3 regions of the Paenibacillus sp. S02 genome follow, and region 3 is predicted to be linked to each of the others. Evidence: riboswitches for the same ligand, from Rfam matches in the RefSeq annotation. Region 3 holds a riboswitch; each other region holds the start of a gene.
The links. Region 3 has a riboswitch for cyclic di-AMP ahead of KAI36_RS00140 (resuscitation-promoting factor). Riboswitches for the same ligand answer to the same signal wherever they lie in the genome.
Positions count from the first base shown of each region.

Region 1: it holds a riboswitch for cyclic di-AMP, as region 3 does, so the genes downstream of both, KAI36_RS06600 (hypothetical protein) here and KAI36_RS00140 (resuscitation-promoting factor) in region 3, are expected to answer to the same signal.
Region 2: it holds a riboswitch for cyclic di-AMP, as region 3 does, so the genes downstream of both, KAI36_RS21430 (TrkH family potassium uptake protein) here and KAI36_RS00140 (resuscitation-promoting factor) in region 3, are expected to answer to the same signal.

Region 1 is NZ_CP073682.1:1,503,101-1,509,249, forward strand. Features, by position in the region: gene KAI36_RS06565 (MarR family winged helix-turn-helix transcriptional regulator) at 1-165, shown strand, start outside; gene KAI36_RS06570 (helix-turn-helix domain-containing protein) at 350-754, shown strand; gene KAI36_RS06575 (helix-turn-helix domain-containing protein) at 817-1,200, shown strand; gene KAI36_RS06580 (hypothetical protein) at 1,296-1,544, opposite strand; gene KAI36_RS06585 (urease accessory protein UreF) at 1,841-2,578, opposite strand; tRNA gene KAI36_RS06590 (tRNA-Leu) at 2,842-2,924, shown strand; gene KAI36_RS06595 (glutathione peroxidase) at 3,071-3,556, opposite strand; cyclic di-AMP (ydaO/yuaA leader) riboswitch at 4,023-4,195, shown strand; gene KAI36_RS06600 (hypothetical protein) at 4,311-4,706, shown strand; gene KAI36_RS27660 (potassium-transporting ATPase subunit F) at 4,889-4,966, shown strand; gene kdpA (potassium-transporting ATPase subunit KdpA) at 5,117-6,149, shown strand, end outside.
Region 2 is NZ_CP073682.1:4,822,761-4,828,909, forward strand. Features, by position in the region: gene KAI36_RS21420 (LysR family transcriptional regulator) at 76-981, shown strand; gene KAI36_RS21425 (potassium channel family protein) at 986-1,663, opposite strand; gene KAI36_RS21430 (TrkH family potassium uptake protein) at 1,868-3,208, opposite strand; gene KAI36_RS21435 (hypothetical protein) at 3,138-3,410, shown strand; cyclic di-AMP (ydaO/yuaA leader) riboswitch at 3,580-3,732, opposite strand; gene KAI36_RS21445 (CPBP family intramembrane glutamic endopeptidase) at 3,994-5,724, shown strand; gene uvrC (excinuclease ABC subunit UvrC) at 5,693-6,149, opposite strand, start outside.
Region 3 is NZ_CP073682.1:27,597-33,745, reverse strand. Features, by position in the region: gene yabG (sporulation peptidase YabG) at 1-366, opposite strand, end outside; gene rsmA (16S rRNA (adenine(1518)-N(6)/adenine(1519)-N(6))-dimethyltransferase RsmA) at 422-1,306, opposite strand; gene rnmV (ribonuclease M5) at 1,314-1,859, opposite strand; gene KAI36_RS00140 (resuscitation-promoting factor) at 2,006-3,154, opposite strand; cyclic di-AMP (ydaO/yuaA leader) riboswitch at 3,426-3,708, opposite strand; gene KAI36_RS00135 (TatD family hydrolase) at 3,910-4,680, opposite strand; gene KAI36_RS00130 (HD domain-containing protein) at 4,723-6,006, opposite strand.

The DNA of each region.
Region 1 (6,149 bases), 1.5 Mb from region 3:
ATTACACAGGAAGGCGATGCTTTTTGTGAACAGGTATTTCATACCTTCTCCAATAAAATTCAAGAAAGACTGGTGTATCTGCCAGAAGAAGATTTATTGCATCTGAGTGAAACTTTGAATGAATTGAAGCATATCTTACTTAAAATCGACAACTCTGCTACGTGATTGGCATAAGTGAACTGCTTAAAGACCGCCCTTTCTTCGGAAAACAGGCGGTTTTTGTTGCGTGTTGTGGTATAATGGAAACCAACATACATAATTCGGTAATTTTAGCATACGTGATCTTTGAAATGGGAACAGAGAACATGATATCGTTATTTGAGAGCCTGCTAGGGAGGAAGGAACTTCTATGCAATCTATTTACCATCGCATTGAGGAACTCATCAAGGAACGGGGAATGACGAAAAAGGCGTTCTGCCAGCAGTTAGGCATTAGTACAGGGAACTTCGGGGATTGGAAAAGAGGAAAAACGACGCCGGGCACGAATAAACTCATTGAAATTGCTTCGTTTTTTGATGCCAGTCTGGATTGGATCATGCTGGGTCGAGATGTACAGGGTGAGGTGCTAAAGGAGTCGCAAGACCCTTATTTTTTTGACGCTTCAGGGCAACTGAATTGCCAGGGGGAACCGCTTAGTGAGGCGGAAAGAAATTTTATACTTGAGTATATTGAATTTACCCGCTTTCGTAAAGAGAAAAACCAGCGCAATTCTACTAGGGGTAATGGTTGCTTAGGATTTGATGAGGATTACTAATGAGTAAGGCTGAAAAATGAAAATTATTTCAGAAAAAGTTACTGTGTCGGAGGGGAAACATTTTGGGAGATCAAACTATTTATCAGCGGATTGAAGCTTTGATTAAGGATCGCGGAATGACCAAGAAGGCATTTTGTGAAAAACTTAAAATCAGTTCAGGGAATCTCGGTGATTGGAGAAGGGGTAAAACAACGCCGGGTACCACCCATTTGATTCAGATTTCGGACTTTTTTAATGTATCGCTCGATTGGTTAATGAAAGGGATTAAGCCAGGAGAAGGCGTACTTCAGGAGCAGAAGGCTGCTTATTTTTTTGGAGTGATGGGGCCACTGAATTGCCAGGCAGAAGATCTTGAGACGGAAGAACAGAATTTTATTTTAGAATATGTTGAATTTGCGAAATACCGTAAGCAAAAAAGTGAGAAGGATAAAACAAAGCCGGAATAACTTTTTGGCTAAAGATGTCTGGGTTGAAAACCCGTAAACGAACTGGAGGGGTTCGCTTTACGGGTTTATTTGGTTTCTTGGTGATATGGAATGACCTATATGTAACTGGAATGCTTGTTAGGTTTAGAGTGCGGTGCCTCCTTATAATCGTTATCGTCGATGTTCAGAATTGCAGCTACTTGTTTTCTGTACCTTTGTGCTTTGCGGGTGCCGTGAATCAGATTGGACAAGCGTGAAGGCGGAATATTGTGTGTCTCACAAAATGTTTTCTGATCCAGTCGAAGTTCGACAAGCCGTTGTTTGATGGCCCACCCGAAGGAGGTGACAGGCATTTTGTTATTCAAGAGAAATCTCCCCTTACGGATTCTTGCGGAATAATTGGTGTGTTATAATAATCATCAGTAAACATGTTAGAATTAACCATCTGACACTATGATACACTTTTATACGTGTTTTTACAATCGTAAATGCGTCATTTTGTTGAATTAATTACTTAATTAAGTACTAGATGGCTCTAATAATCCGTCTAGAGTCTGCTAATGGTGTGAATTTCGATTATTTGTGGATAAAAAACACTCTGCCACCTGAGGAAAGGGACAGAGTGTTTTTGGTGTTGTGGCCACATTGGCGAAACGACGCATCAGGGGGATGCTGGAAGGCGTTTGAATAGACCTGAGGAGGAAAACAGTCTAGGTTCATCCAATTGGCTATTATGGCTCATATAAAGAGGTAGAGTGATGTAGGAACTGGACCAATGTCTGTGAAGAAGGCGACGCTGAAATGCGGTTGGCTCAGGTTCGTTAAGCTTCTTCCAGGCGGAGAGCAGCTCGCTGGTCATACGCTCCATAAGAGGGTTCTTTTCCTCATAAGGAGGATTGAGTAGTTTGAAGGCATCTTCCACACAGAAGGACACCGCTGCGCTAAGATAGCCGTGAACGGTCTGTTCTACATCGTTTCCGAGGAGGAAGTTAATCCAGGTGTGAACGGTAGCGAGTGTGCCAATCGCATTGTATTGAATGAGTATGGATTCCAACTGGTCAAATTCAAGCCAAGGATAAAGAGCCTTAGCGAGCTTGAGTAGACGCTGACCGGATAGACGAAACTCCTTCACATGCTGCCAGGAGGGACGTTGGGTATGCAGCATCTTATCAATGAGGGCGATCCGCCAACTGTCATTCTGCTGGATGGCGACATACAGACTTTTGATAGCCATGCCGTCAACGGTTGTAAATTGAGGATACAAATCATCCAGCATGTAATGTTCCAGGTCTTGTAGACTGTTCAAATGTCCGTTACGAAATAGTTTCTCCAGTCCGTTAAAACGGGTGAAGCCACCAACAGGTAGGGAAGGGTCCAACAATAATGCATAGTTCAGCAAGCGGTTGCCTTTATGCAGGGTGGTTCGCCTCCTCGAAGTGAATCCTTATGTTATGTTATTTTACTCTTTACTTGGGGAAAACGAAACATATTCGAAATGTATGTAATATATATTTACATTTAAATAGCTTTTGTGTCAAATTAAATATTCTTATCGCTCATATATGTTAGTTAAAATAACATATAAAATAATTATTATATTTTTGTTTACAAATAGTTGATGAGAGAGTATAATAAATCTGTTGCCTCATTACATTATGATTTGCGGTCGTGGTGGAATGGCAGACACGCTATCTTGAGGGGGTAGTGGGCGTACGCCCGTGGAGGTTCGAGTCCTCTCGACCGCATTATATGCAAGACTCAGTTAAAAAAGCATCCTGACACGGTTTACGTGAAGGGATGCTTTTTTTGTTAAGCATTTTTCGTTATATCCTTTAGCCACAGAAGCAACGGTAGACAATAGGTCGTTTATTAACTGTGATAAATAAGGATGTCAGTTTTGCTGCAAAAGCTTCTCTATATCTCCCGCCAGCTTATCTGGAGTGGTTTGCGGTGCATAGCGCTTAAATACGTTACCTTCTCGTGTAATTAAGAATTTAGTAAAATTCCATTTGATCGCTTTGGATCCTAATACCCCCGGAGCAGTTTGGGTCAGGTAGCGAAATAAGGGGTGCGCTTGATCGCCATTGACATCTGTCTTGGCGAACATCGGAAAGGTAACACCATAATTGATCTGGCAAAACTCAGAAATCTCCTCGCTGGAACCTGGCTCTTGTTTGGCAAACTGGTTGCTGGGAAATCCCAAAATTTCGAGCCCCTGTTCATGGTACTGATCATATAGCTCTTGTAGCGCTTTGTATTGGGGGGTTAATCCACATTTGCTGGCAGTGTTCACGATAAGCAGAACGTTCCCTTCATATGTGGATAACGGAATTTGTTTCCCTTGCAGGGTTTGCGCAGCATATTCATAAACGGTCATAGTATCTCTCCTTATTCAATATTCAGCAATTAAATTGTAAGCAATTAAAAGCGAGGTTGCAAGTCTGGAAAAGCTGTATCAAGCCTTTAGCCGCTGTAAAATCGTATTTTGTTCAAAACAGTAAATCGCACCGCAAATGGAGCGAATTAAGGTGTTTCTTCTTATAAAAGCGGGTTCAATCGGTGTTTAGCTGGTACATATAGCGTATTTTCTTCTCTTTTTACAAAAAAAGACCAAAAACGCTCTACCCTACGCCAATATTGACATGCTTGTCATTTTCGAAAAGGGATGAAAAACAGAGATTGAAGGAGCTGTGAGAAGCATAGTTGCGTTGTAAGCGCTATTATTAATCTTCTATGCTCTAAAGGCCGATTTATAACCCCGCAGTTGAGCTTTACAGTCTTCCATGCGCGGGTGTATGATTCAAGACGTAATTTCAAATTAACTTGAATGAAGCAACAACGAAATGTCTATAGCGCTGAATTTTGCAGTTGCAAAAGCGGGGGAACCAATCGAGACTGTACGGCTTCGGAAGCCGTGTGTCTCATGGGGTGAATTTTCCGGTCAAGTGCCAGAAATAGGGCGACTCTCACGTCCGAATCCGACAGCTAACCTCGTAAGCGTACAGGGAGAGGCAACAAACCGCCGTGTGCAGCCATGGTTTATTTTATCATGGATATGTAAGAAGCCGGAGGAAAGCCTTTTTCCTTCGGCTTCTTTTTGTTGTCTTTTTATACCGGGAGAGGAGCTACTGATGGAAGGTCGGTTAATTATTGTCACTGCACCGAATGAAGCGGGCAGAAGTTTTGTGAAATTGCTTATTTTCAAAAAATTGGCGTTTGCAGTTCTCACGAATAGCGCCCAGGAGGAACGACAGCTCAAAAAAATGGGTGTGGAGCACATTGTCCGCATCAATACCATGCAAGCAGGAAAATGGAATTTTCCAAAAAAAGAAATTGGTAGTGTGTATTTGTTCGAGAACAGCTTGAATCTGACTTGCCGTTTCCTGCAAATATGTCGGCCGCTAACATCGGAATCGATCTATGTTATTACGCACGGCTGTAATCCACAAGGAATTTATCGGGGATTGGGAGCGGACCATGTGATCTACACATTGAACGGAGAGGTGGGTTTTCTGCTGAACGGATAAGCACTTATAACATAGTTGTTTTATGATTTTATGATCAAATAAGATGGCGATCTGAGGACCGATACGGAGGGTATAAACATGATGGATATATACATGCTGCTCGTCATGGCTGTGAGTTATGGAGTGATACTGCTGTTTGTACGCTGGTGTGATGCGCAGACCTCTAAAGGAGGACGAAGAGGATGATCGTTATACTTGGGCTTACGGCTATTGTGTTTATGTATTTAATCTACGCACTCCTGAACCCTGAAAAGTTCTAGTCAGCTATAGGGGATAGAGCGGGCGGGAACAACAGATCTGAATATTAAGCATCATAGGTAGCAGGCTTTCGCAAACGTGTGCACACGTTTGGTGCTCTGAAGCAGGTCTGTTGTTCCAAACGCAGGAGCATTTTGAAGGAGGAATAAAGGATGGAGCTGCTTCAAATTGGAATTGTGATCGTCATATTGCTGCTCTTGGTAAAGCCAGTGGGCACCTATATGTATCATGTATTCTCGAATGAACCTAATCGGACGGATCGGATTTTTGGCGGAACAGAAAAGCTAATTTATAAGGTAGTAGGATTGAAGAAGCTGGAGAGCATGCGTTGGACTACGTATGTTATGAGTTTCATTGCAACGAATGTCGTGCTTGTGGCGATCAGCTACTTGCTGTTGCGTTTACAGGGAATGCTTCCCGGTAATCCGGCTGGAAACAGTAATATGGAAGCATCACTAGCTTTTAATACGGTAATCAGCTTTATGACGAATACGAATCTCCAACATTATAGCGGAGAAAGCGGGCTTACGTATCTGACACAGATGGCGTTCGTCACGATGATGATGTTCACTTCGGCTGCTTCCGGTTTTGCGGTTGCTGCGGCTTTTATGAGAGGATTGACGCGGCGCGGTGAAGGGATGGGCAATTTTTTTCAAGATTTTATTAAAGCCATTATAAGAATTTTCCTGCCGCTGGCCTTTGCGCTTACGCTGGTGCTGGTTGGATTGAAGGTACCACAGACGCTACAGCCTACGGCGGATCTTACGACACTGAGCGGAACACAGCAGCAAATTTCTATGGGACCCATTGCTTCTCTGGAGTCCATCAAGCATTTGGGGACGAATGGAGGCGGTTATGCGGGAGCTAACTCTGCGCATCCTTTTGAAAATCCAAGTCCTTGGACGAACGTGCTGGAAATTTTGGCAATGTGGGTAATGCCGGCTTCGTTGCCGTATACCTTTGGATTGTTTGCCCGTAATCGTAAGCAGGGCTGGATTATTTTTGGCTCCATGATGGTATTGTTTCTTATTTTTCTATCCATTACGTACGTGTCTGAAAAGACAGGTAATCCGTTAATCCAGACACTGGGTGTGGATGCTTCTCAAGGAAGCATGGAAGGGAAAGAGGTTCGTTTCGGCATTGGACAATCGGCTTTATTCACTGCGGTCACAACAGCAGCAACGA
Region 2 (6,149 bases), 1.3 Mb from region 3:
TTCGGCTTATAATGGAATTGCAATATACGTATTAATTATTATGTCTTTTTTGCATATAGAGAGGAAGTGGATGATTTGTTTGAGGATTTGAACGCTTTTGCCGTCATTGTCGAGCAGTCCAGCCTGAATAAAGCCTCCAAACTGCTGAATCTGTCCCAACCTGCCCTGTCTCGCAAAATTGCCAAGCTGGAGGAAGAGCTGGGTGTGAATCTTTTTGATCGTCGGGGCAAACGGCTCGAAATTACGTCCACTGGCCGATTTGTTTATACATTCGCGCTAGAGCAACGGCAACGACAGCTTCGCTTCTTACAAAAGCTGTCCCAGCACAAAAATGAAGCCCAGAGTATGCTTACACTCGGCGCAAGCCTCACGACACTCCAAACGACGCTGCCTACCCTCGTCGAAGCTTTCATGAGCAAGCATCCTCAAACCGAGCTGAAGCTGCTCACCGGTAAAACCCATGAAATCGTCGCCTTTGTACGTGATAAAAAAGCAGACGCCGGTATTGTCGGGTCTGCCATTCATGAAGCCGGACTGCGTTGCATTCCGCTATTTGATGATCATTTGGAGCTTGTTGTTCCCATTGGACATGAATTAACCGTCAAGACAGAAACGGCCTCGATGAAAGAACTACAAGGATTGCCGATGATTATATTCTCCAAAGGAACCTGGTACCGCAGTCTGACGGATGACTTGTTCCAGCGCAGCGGCATCATGCCGGATATCCGCATGGAAATCGACTCCTTCGAGGCAATTGTACGCCTGCTTCCAACCTGTAAGGCTTCTGCCTTGCTACCCAAATCCTATTTGCGCAGCGAACTGCTGCGGGATAATGGACTCACTGCATTGTACTTGCCCGATTTGAAGGAGACACGCCGAACGACCTCCCTCATTTACTCGGAGACGACCGATCTCGGTCCGACAGCACGACGCTGGATTAGCGAGACACGTGCGTCGTTTGCAGGCTACCGTATGGTGTAGAGGGTTAACCCTCTTCATTAACATTAACAACCTCATCCTCAAAGCGACCGATATTGTCATTCGAGCCGATGATAACCATAATATCGTCTGCTTTTAGCCGATCCATAGCCGTCGGTGCGATCAGGATACCGTTCGCCGTATGAAGCGCTACGACACTACAACCAAAGCGAGTACGGGCATTTAGCTCTGCTAGCGTTTTGCCATTCAGACATGCAGGTACATTGAGTTCCACAATACTGTATTCTTTGGACAACTCCAAATAATCGAGCAAATTAGGCGTGACTAGCTGATGAGCTACCCGGATACCCATATCCCGTTCTGGATAAATAATCCGGTCCACACCGAGCTTCTCTAACGCACGCCCGTGCAGCACAGATATGGCTTTGGCTACGACTTTTTTCACACCCAGCTCCTTCAGCAAAATGGCGGTCAGGATGCTTACTTGAATGTCATCACCAATAGCAACAATGCCGCAATCGAAATTCCGGATGCCCAGTGATCGCAATGAGTCTTCATCAGTAGCGTCCGCCACGACAGTATGTGTCAACATCTCACTCATACTGTCCACAACATCCTCATTCCGGTCAATGCCTAGCACCTCGCACCCCATATCCACCAATTGCAAAGCCAGGCTTGAGCCAAACCGCCCCAAGCCAATAACTACAAACTGCTGCGTTTTCATATCTACTCGAAAACTCCCTTATCTGAATCAATTTCATAAATGAGGATTTTGCAAAAATCCCATAAGCGACTTCCAATGAACAAGATATAGATCGAAATGGTTTAGTTCGTCTATATCTTGCACTTCGGAGCGACTGGTATCGAATTTTGCAAAATCCTGAAATGATTAAACCAACGAAATGTATACTACATATCATGAAATGATTCATCCTATAATCATTTTGCCTTCCGGATGACGATATAATTCTTTACCCTTTTTCGGCCCCAGTGCATAAGCTAGCGTGAGTGGCCCCAGTCTACCTGCAAACATCGTCAGGGTAATCACCAGCTTGCCTATGACTGTCAAATCAGGTGTAAGCCCTATCGACAGCCCCACCGTACCAAACGCAGACACTGTCTCGAACAAGATCATCAAAAAATGATGATCTTCGGTTGCCGACAAAATCATGGTCACCCCGATCACGAACAGCAGCCCCAGCAATGTAATGGTCAAAGCCTTGTAAATTCGTCCCTGCGCAAGTCGGTACCTGAACAGCACAATATCTTCACGTCCCCGCAGCATCGAAATCACGGCTCCAATGAGCAGCGCGAATGTTGTGGTCTTAATCCCGCCTCCAGTAGAGCCAGGAGAAGCGCCGATAAACATGAGTATGATGATAAAAAACTGCGTAGCCTGCCGCAAGCCTGCAATGTCCAGTGTATTGGCACCTGCGGTACGAGGGGTAACGGACTGGAATAAAGATCCCAGCAGTTTACCACCCCAATCAAGCGAGCCAAGAGTCTTTGGATTCGTAAATTCAAATACAAAAATCACGAGCGTGCCGACTACAATCAGAGCGCCCGTCATGCTGAGTACCACCTTAGTATGCAAGGACAGTCTCTTGCGCTTGCGATATTCTGCCAGGTCCGACATCACTACAAAACCAATGCCGCCTGAAATAATCAGGAACATAGCTGTAAAATTAACAATCGGATCATATACATAACCTGTCAGGCTGCGAAAGTGCCCGAATAAGTCAAAACCAGCATTGTTAAACATGGAGATGGCATGCCAAATCCCAAAATAAATCGCCCTGCCTACAGGCATATCAAACGACCAGCGAATCGCAAATATTGCAGCACATACGCCCTCAATGACCAGCGAGTACAGCAGCACCTTACGAATCAATCCGACAATTCCTTCGACAGAGGTCTGATTCATCGCTTCCTGTAAAATGAGGCGCTCCCGTAAGGAAATCCGACGTTTGAACACCAGCGCGATCAAGGTAGCCATAGTCATAAAGCCCAGGCCGCCGATCTGAATGAGCGCAGCGATAACAACTTGACCAAAGGTTGTAAAAAAGGTCCCCGTATCCTTTACGACAAGCCCTGTAACACAGGTCGCGGAAGCGGCAGTAAACAAAGCGTCTATAAACGCAAGTGGCTTTCCTGTTGTATTGGAGATCGGCAGCATTAACAATAAACTACCTATTAGAATGATAATGGCAAAGCCCGCAACGAATATCTGCGGTGGAGAAAGCCGGAGCCAGCTTGCATTGGGATTCATCTATTCATCACTTCTCTCCTACTTGGTGAATTATGAGCATGGAGATCGCTCCGGGTGCAGATTGTTCTTCCGATTGCTGTTACCCCCGGATACTTTTGCCTTTCAATACTCAATACTTCATACCTCACTACCTAATGAAACGTTTGGTGACTTTAAGGCAGGCAGCAGCGCAGCGGTCCATTTGAATCTGGAGAAGCGGTAGCGCTCGCCTTTGAGTCTGAATTTTAACCTTATTAGGGTTTCCTAATTCAATAAAATTCAGAGTCAACAGCGATCGGAAGATCAAATGGAACGCGCAGCGACTTAACTCAGCAAACTTTTACACGCACATATACGCACAAAAAAAGACACCGGAAAACCGAGTGCCTGACTTGGTTCCTGCTCACAGCCTACGAGGTTAGCTGACGGATTCGGGCAGCACAGTATGCCCTATTTACACTTCCGATCCACCAGGATCGGCTGTAAAATTCACCCCAGTAACATGGTTCCCCCGTTTTCCCATAGAAATTCGGCTCAACTGTATATCATTACCTATGTATTTCATAGGCATTGCCTCAAGATTATAATCCTTCTCTATCCAGATCACAAAACCGATTTCGCCGAAAAAACGTGAAATTGGCTTTATTTTGCGAATGGGCATCGTTTAATCGCAGCTTATCTTATTTTATTGGAACTTTAAAGTGCTTTCACTCTATTTTCATGAATATCGCTGGTCTGTTGGCGGGAACCTGTGCAGTATGATATCTTTAATGGATGTTCTTATTTACAGATTAAGGAGGAAACTCATGAATCCTATCGGGAAACCGGTCGTGCTCACGGCCAACTTCAAAAAATTAGGCTTGCTGGGCGGGATTGGCCTGATTTGCTTTTTTATCTTTCAATTGCTTATTCCCTCGCTTAGCAATCCGAGTCCAGAATCAGTAATGAACGCAAAGGTCATCAGCAAACAAGAAGCGGTCATACACGCATTGGACTTTGCCCGCTCCGAGTTGGGCTATACTGAATCACAGCCAGAGGAGCCTGTCGTGACCTATCAGGCCGAAACAGATTTGTACGGTTATTTATCTAGAGAAAAACTGCTTCAACAGTACGACCGTACATGGAAGAAAAATTACCCTTACGAAACCTTTCGGGTCGATCTGCCTGAATCCTCAGCGAAGAGCAAACTGCAAATTCATGTGGATTTATCCACTGGGAAGGTCGTTAGCTTTAAACGGATCACCTCCAGTACCAATTACACACAGGCTGATATTTCTACGGATGAACAAGCACGTAACAGGCTTGTACGTGTGGCTGAGGACGGCATGACGCTCGAAGCCAAGGAGCAGACAGCCGCAGTATGGGTCAAGCGCTTTGGCTTTAAGCCGTCGGATTTGAAGCTCGCGACCACTGAAAAAGAAGGCGGATTAAAGTATACCGTAGACGATAAAAAAATCGGCGCCTCGGTACTTACACTGGCTTTTACTTTCGAAGACGGTGATGTTCGCTCCTTCTCTCAAAGCTTTTCGGCCCCGTCGTCCTATACCGATTATATCGAAAAGCAAACATTTTGGGCGAATTGGATGACCTATGCGGGTTATGCCCTATTTAGTTTTGTGCTGGGTGTACTTGCCATTGTGTATGCGTCACTCACCCGACGACATACTTCATTTGTACGCGGCATTGTTCTGTCAATTATATACTTCATTGCTAGTATAGCTGGGACAATGAACATGCTGCCTTTATTGCAAGCAGAAGCAGGCGGTAAGGGCATGCTTATATTTCTTATGGTGTTCCAGATTGGTGTTACCTTCTTCATGGCGGTAGCGCTCTACTTCTCCTTGGTCGGCGGTGACGGACTTATGCGTCAGGTTGGACTGAATGCATGGCCGCGTGCGAAAGAGCCAGGCTACGGGCTGTATGTGCTTCGCAGTATGTATGTTGGCTACTTGTGGGCCTTTATTTTACTCGGGGTACAATCCATCTTATTCTTTATACTGGAGCGCACATTTAATACATTCTCCACAACAGATGCCACGCAATCCCCTTACAATATGGCTTATCCATGGTTACTGCCGATTATGGCCTGGATGGCAGGTATTGGAGAAGAGACTGTCTACCGTCTGTTTGGTATTCCGATGGTCAAAAAAATAGTAAAAAACACTTTTGTTGCTTGTCTGATCACCACGCTGATTTGGGCACTGGGACATACACTTTATCCGATCTATCCGGTGATTTCTAGACCTATTGAGCTGACTTTTCTTGGTTTACTGTTCAGTTTTGTGTTCCTGCGTTACGGCTTTATTGCCGCCATGTTCAGCCACGTTATTTTTGACAGCATTCTAATGGGGCTTAGTGTGATGAGTCTGGGAGACACTGTGAATGTGAGCGCTGGTCTATTCTGGATCTTACTTCCAGCCATTGTGGGTTACATCATTTATTGGTTTAGTCCTAAAAAGCCAAATCGAATTATGTTTGAACCTATTAAAAAAGAGGAGCCGTATTCTACGACTCCTCCTCCCGAAGGGCAGCTATAATCTGACGCGCAAGCTTATCCCCAATAGAGAGAGGCCGGAATTCTTCGACGCTGGCCTCTCTTATTTTTTTGAGTGATCCAAAATGCTTAAGCAGTAACTTACGCCGTTTCTCGCCGATGCCTGGAATAGAGTCCAGCCGGGAAGTTACCATAGATTTGCCGCGTTGCTCGCGGTGGAACGTGATGGCAAAACGGTGAACCTCGTCCTGAATCCGTTGCAGCAGATAAAATTCTTCACTATTGCGTGCAAGTGTCACGGCCTCAGAGGACTCTCCCACTAATAGTTGGGAAGTTCTATGTTTGGCATCCTTCACCAGACCACACACAGGAATGAACAAACCCAGCTCATTTTGCAGTACATCGGTCGCCGCCTTAATTTGTCCACGTCCACCATCCACAACGATCAAGTCGGGACGTTCCAGATTT
Region 3 (6,149 bases):
TAAACTGAGACATTTTTTCAAATAGCCGGGATCTCCATCCAGATGAAGAACCTTTCCCGGCATTTCAAAATACGTTGACTCGACCGGATCACTCCAGTCCCCAACCAGAGCTGCCTGACTACGAGCAGCTTGCTGCTGGCGTGCCCGTTGCAACAGATTAAGAGACTCACCAGCCTTAATGTGGGCCTGCTGAGTCTTACCGCTAATCTGGTCTGCAGGCACTCTGACCAGATCGTTCACCGGGGAATCGGCCAGCAGCCGAAATTCTATTCCCTTAATGATCGCTTTATCCCGCTGGATGTCCTCAACACGAAACGTGACATCTCCGCCGTACGATTTCCGAACGACCAAGTCTCCTAAACTCATCACACTGTATCACCCCTCCTATATCGTATGGGTGAATGCACAGTTTGGTTCCAGCTTAGGATATACCTGCCTCCAACAGCACAGCGCTGAGACGCGCAAATTCCTCAATACTTAGCGTTTCTCCTCGACGGGAGGGTACAATACCAGCTTGTTGCAACAACGGCTCCAGCGTGTCCCTGTTCTCTTTGGTGAAGAAACGGCTTTTTAAGTTATTGGAAATGGTTTTACGACGCTGGGCAAAAGCAGCATGAACCACTTCAAAGAAATGCTTCTCATCCACCACTTCCACTGGAGGGGCTTCCCGTACACGCAACCGGATGACTGCAGACTCCACATTCGGCTGGGGAATAAATACTGTATTCGGCACAATACAGACTAATTCAGGTTCGCTGTAATATTGGACCGCAATGCTCAGGCTACCGTAATCCTTCGTACCAGGAGACGCAGCCATGCGCTCAGCCACTTCTTTTTGGATCATAACAACGATATTCTCCAAAGGGAGCTTGTCCTCCAGCAGCCTCATCAGAATCGGTGTAGTAACGTAGTACGGTAGATTAGCCACGACACTTACTTTGCTCACTTCTGCAAAATCGGCTGCGAACACCTCGCGCAAATCCAGCTTCAACACGTCTCCATGACGTACCTTCACATGCTCGTAAGGGGCCAACACTTCCTCGAGAATTGGCAGTAGCCGCTGGTCAATCTCGACAGCGGTAACTGCCTTGGCCGATTGTGCCAGCTTCTCGGTCAAAGCACCAATCCCAGGACCGATCTCAAGTGCGCCCTTCGTCTCATCCAATCCGGCAGCATTTACAATCTTATTGAGAATATTCTGATCAATCAGGAAATTTTGTCCCAAACTCTTTTTGAACGAAAAACCGTGCCGTTGAATAATGTCCTTCGTACGCCGCGGTGTTGCTATATCTTGAATCCCTGTCATACGGATATCACAATCCTTCACTTTCAATTTGTGCCAGCGCCCCGGCAAATTCCTCGCGGCTGATCTGAAATACAGAGAGCCGTTTATGTAGCTGCTTTCCGTTACAATAACCAATACCCAGCACATTCCCTAAGGCCATACGGCGTGCAGCAGCATTGGGGTGGGTGATGAGTCCAGCATCAATCAGGTCCGCCCACTCAATCAGCGGGTCGGCACCTTCCACTGTCGTATGGACCCGTGCAAGAGCGTGTCTGATCGCTTCCGGTGAGGCATTCTCCACGCCAATATCTCCTTTGCGCGTTGCTTCTGCCTCGGGTATAAAGGCCTGCTTGCAGCCAGGTACCTTGGAAGCGATAATCTTACGGATGCGCTCCCCTGCATGATCGGGATCGGTTAAAATGATGACCCCCCGCCGCTCCTGCGCCAATGCAATTTTACGCAGCGTCATTTTATTAATGGCTGAGCCGCCAGTTTCTATCGTATCCGCTTCAACAGCGCGGCGAATGGCCACCGTATCATCCCGGCCCTCTACCACGATCACTTCCTTGATCATTTGCGTTTCCCTCCACTGCTACACAGCAAGCTATATTTATCTTTCCCTGCTTTTGAAAACAAAATAAGAAGAGGATATCCTCTTCTTAGCATGGCATAACTATGTTGTTAATACTATCGCATTGCCCTCAACATACACAACCTGTTTTAGTTGATTTCTGGCTTTACGGGTCCGATAACATATACGGTTTTACCGTGCTTACGACCAAATTGGTTGGCTCGGCTTAAACTCTCATAATACACATCGATTTTGTGGCCTTTAATCGCGCCACCGGTATCCTCCGCACGGCGGAAGCCCACCCCTTCGATATACACCCACCAGCCGATTGGGATTACACTCGGATCGACAGCGATGGTGCGTCCTTCCGTGACACGCGTGCCGGATGCAGTACGTGTACCGATCCCTGGCTCCTGTGAGGAATACGCCGTCATGGAGACGTTTTGTAAAACTTTGCTATATTTAAAATTGACGCCTGCTTTACGGACAGCACTGCCCGAACTAACCGTTGTTGCCTTAACCGCATCATTGGGACCGACGGAAGCAGCAAGAACGACCGGTTTTTTCTTCGTTCCTACAGCAATGACCTTATCCACACGGTTCTGTGCAACTTCCTTGTTAACCAGCTGTTTGGATACCAACTTTCCATCATGGTATACCTTTTGAACGTGCTGGACTACCACACCCGATTTGCCGCTTTGAATGACCCGATTATCGCCTTTATAAAGACTCGGATCGGCCGTTTTGATGACCTGATAAGGCACCTGTTTTTTCTGTTCGACCTGCTGTTTCTTCACACGGACGATTTTTATGTCCATGTTAGACGAAACAGAGGCGTCCAACGCAGGATAAACTTTATCCGTTGACGATAATTTATAGCCCGAGGTACGAATGGCACCTTCTACTGTATTTTCTGTTGTGTACAGCTTTTTCGTCTCATTGCCTGAAGATACTTTAACTTGATTGGCACGTTTAATGACTACGCGATCCCCATCCTGTACTGCTCCATTTAGCGGCATGGAAACTGTATCATGCGGCTGAAGTGAAATGGAATGCTCGCTCAGCAAATCTTGAAGCTTGGATTCCCGGGTTTCTACCGCAGATGCCTTGCCATCGATGACAAAAAAGACTTGTTTTTTAGATTGCGTGTACATCAGAATTGAAATCATAATCGTTAGCGCGATTAGAAAAATAGCAACCAAGGCAGCCTGGCGCACATTCTCTTGCTTCCAACGTAATACGTAAGACATGCTGGATGAGCGTGACTCATGGGTCTCCTCTTTTTGGAAAATGCCCATTTCCTCCGTCCTCCTTACATAGCCCGCCGTCTGGAGTAAGACATAGTTGAGATTTGACGTGACTATAACAGATTTTCTACAAGACAAGCCCAAACTGCGACTGTCCTGCACCATGTACCCGTCTTCGCGGCATGCTGTCCTCCCCTGTTTAACCACAGTATGATGACAGATTTTCTTTTATTCACAACAAAAAAAGCCAGAGAAAGAGACTAGAGAGCTCTTTCGTGGCTTCCGGCATGTGTGAATATGCGGGAAAACTCATGCACGAGATGGCTTCTCTCTTGTTACGCTTACGGGGTTAGCTGTCGGGTTCGGACGTAGAGAGTCGCCCTAGCTTGGGTCAACCGCTCATGGCGGTCGCCTTCACATTCACCCCGAAGACCCAGAAAGAAATCGAAATACGGCTCCTCCACCTATTCAATCCCATCCGGGAAAAGAATTTCGGTCGAGCCGGCTGGCGGAAGAGACGTTCCCTTCTTGCACATACGCCGGACGTAATGTAAGCCATATCGGTTCCCCCGTTCCCTGTAAAAGGGACTCAGCGAGACTGGTTCATGAAATGACTTGTTGATGTTTACATTCAAACAACAATTCACTGAAAAGATGATATCCTGTTTCTATGCATGTTGTAAAGCAGGTTTCAAGTACATTTTTCAAAATATTCGGTTAAAATATTGTAATATTCTCGAGTTTCCTGCAACAAATTCATGATTAGCTTCGTCTATCTCTTTATTTTAATCGATTTCTTCACTTTTTCATTGAATGTCAAATCGTTCCAAGGCATTTTGGGTCGTTATTGACACTAATTCCTCCACTGTAATTCCCTTGATTTGGGCTGCAGCCTCTGCTACCAGTCTCACATGTGCGGACTCATTTCGCTTCCCGCGGAACGGATGCGGCGTCAGGTAGGGAGCGTCCGTTTCAATGAGTAGACGATCCAGCGGCACCTGTGCGAGCACCTCTTTTGGCTGCTTGGCATTTTTGAACGTTATTGGACCACCGAAGGAAAGGTGAAATCCCATATCCAGCACCATTTTGGCTGTCTCCCAGCTACCCGAAAAGGAGTGCATGACTCCGCCAATCTCACTCGCTTTTTCCTCGCGCAAAATCCTAACAATATCTTCATGCGCATCCCGGTTATGGATAACAATGGGCATTTTGAGCTCACGAGCCAGACCAATTTGATTTCGAAACACCCGATGCTGAACATCCTTCGGTGATGTATCCCAATAATAATCCAGACCGATCTCTCCGATGGCTACAACCTTCTTATGACTGCATAACGATGCAATCCATTCTAAATCGCCCTCCTGCATTGTAATAGCATCCTGAGGATGCCATCCAACTGCCGCATAAATAAAATCATACGTCTCGGCCAATTTCATGGTGGATGGAATGGTCTCACGATTAAATCCGATATTGATCATCCGTGTTACTCCTGATTCGACAGCACGTGCTATAACTTCTTCACGATCTTCGTCAAATTGTGGCGCATCCAAGTGAGTATGAGTGTCGAATAAATCCAAGGTTTACATCTCCTTTTTTTACTTACATTTCTATATAGTTGTCTATTCTTTGACAAAATAATTCCTTATTTCGGCAGGAAGCCTGTCTTTTACCGCGTTCAATTTATTCTGGGGAAAATACATATGATATTTTCCTCGGTGAATACCACTTATTGAGCGCACAATTTCCGAAACTTCGGATATTTCACTCACCTCGCCCTGACGTCCAAGCAGTAAAATCTGGTTGTCCGTCGAGCCACCCTGCCGAAACACATCATAAGGAAGATCTGTCGGAAAATCAATTTCAAAATCATATTCAGGGTGTAAACCAGCCTCTTTCAAAGCTTCTCTAATACTGTCAATGGTATCTGTATCCATATTTTCAATCTCTACATATTTATACAATCTACGGTCCATAAACCGGCTGCTCAAATCACTTAAAATCTCGTCCTTTTCTCGTTTCCACTGGCTAAATACGGTCTGGATTAATGACTCGTCGAGCATCAGATATTGCTCTACTGTAAGCTCTCCTTTCAACAAATCCGGCAGCGGGTCCAGCAAAAAACCAAACTCATATCCGTTTTTAAACAATTCCTTTGCTCGCTTGAAAATTTTACGTAAAAGGATTTCCGAGCTGCGTGTTACAGGATGAAAATAAATTTGCCAATACATCTGATAGCGTGACATTAAATAATCTTCTACTGCATGCATGCCTGATTCCTTCACAACAATTCTCCCATTATGAGGACGCAGCAGTCGTAAAATACGATCCAAATCAATCGTGCCGTAGTTGACACCTGTCGAATGAGCATCCCGCAACAAATAATCCATACGGTCGGCATCTAGCGGACTGGTTACCAAATTGACAACAATCGGCTTATCATACGTTTTGGCTATAACCGCAGCCACCTTTTGTGGAAGCTTGTCGTCGACTTGCCGTAGCACGGCGTTGATCTTCGTGTCTCCCAGTACAATGCGGCATGTCCAATCCTCATGATTCATATGAAAGGCTTCCTCAATTGAATGAGAAAATGGGCCATGCCCCACATCATGCAATAGGGCTGCACACAGAGCAACCAGCCTTTCCTCCTTCGGCCAATCTGGGAAATCTCCACGTTCAAATTGAGAAATAATACGTCTCGTAATCTCATATACGCCCAATGAATGTGAAAAACGGCTATGCTCCGCTCCATGAAACGTAAGATACGATGTGCCTAACTGCCGTATGCGCCGTAAACGTTGGAACTCCGGCGTGTTGATCAACCGCCATATCACAGTATCCTGAACATGGATGTAATTATGTACCGGGTCTTTAAAAACTTTTTCTTCACTGAGTGGCTGGTGCAAGATATCAGCTCCTTTAATATTCGGAATAATGGATTAAAATACAATAAAATCCTAAATGATTCCCCTCATTCGACATTCTTTGTCGTAATATGTCGAATTATAGTTTTTCGACATTTCCAAATCGACAAACTGAATAAATCATC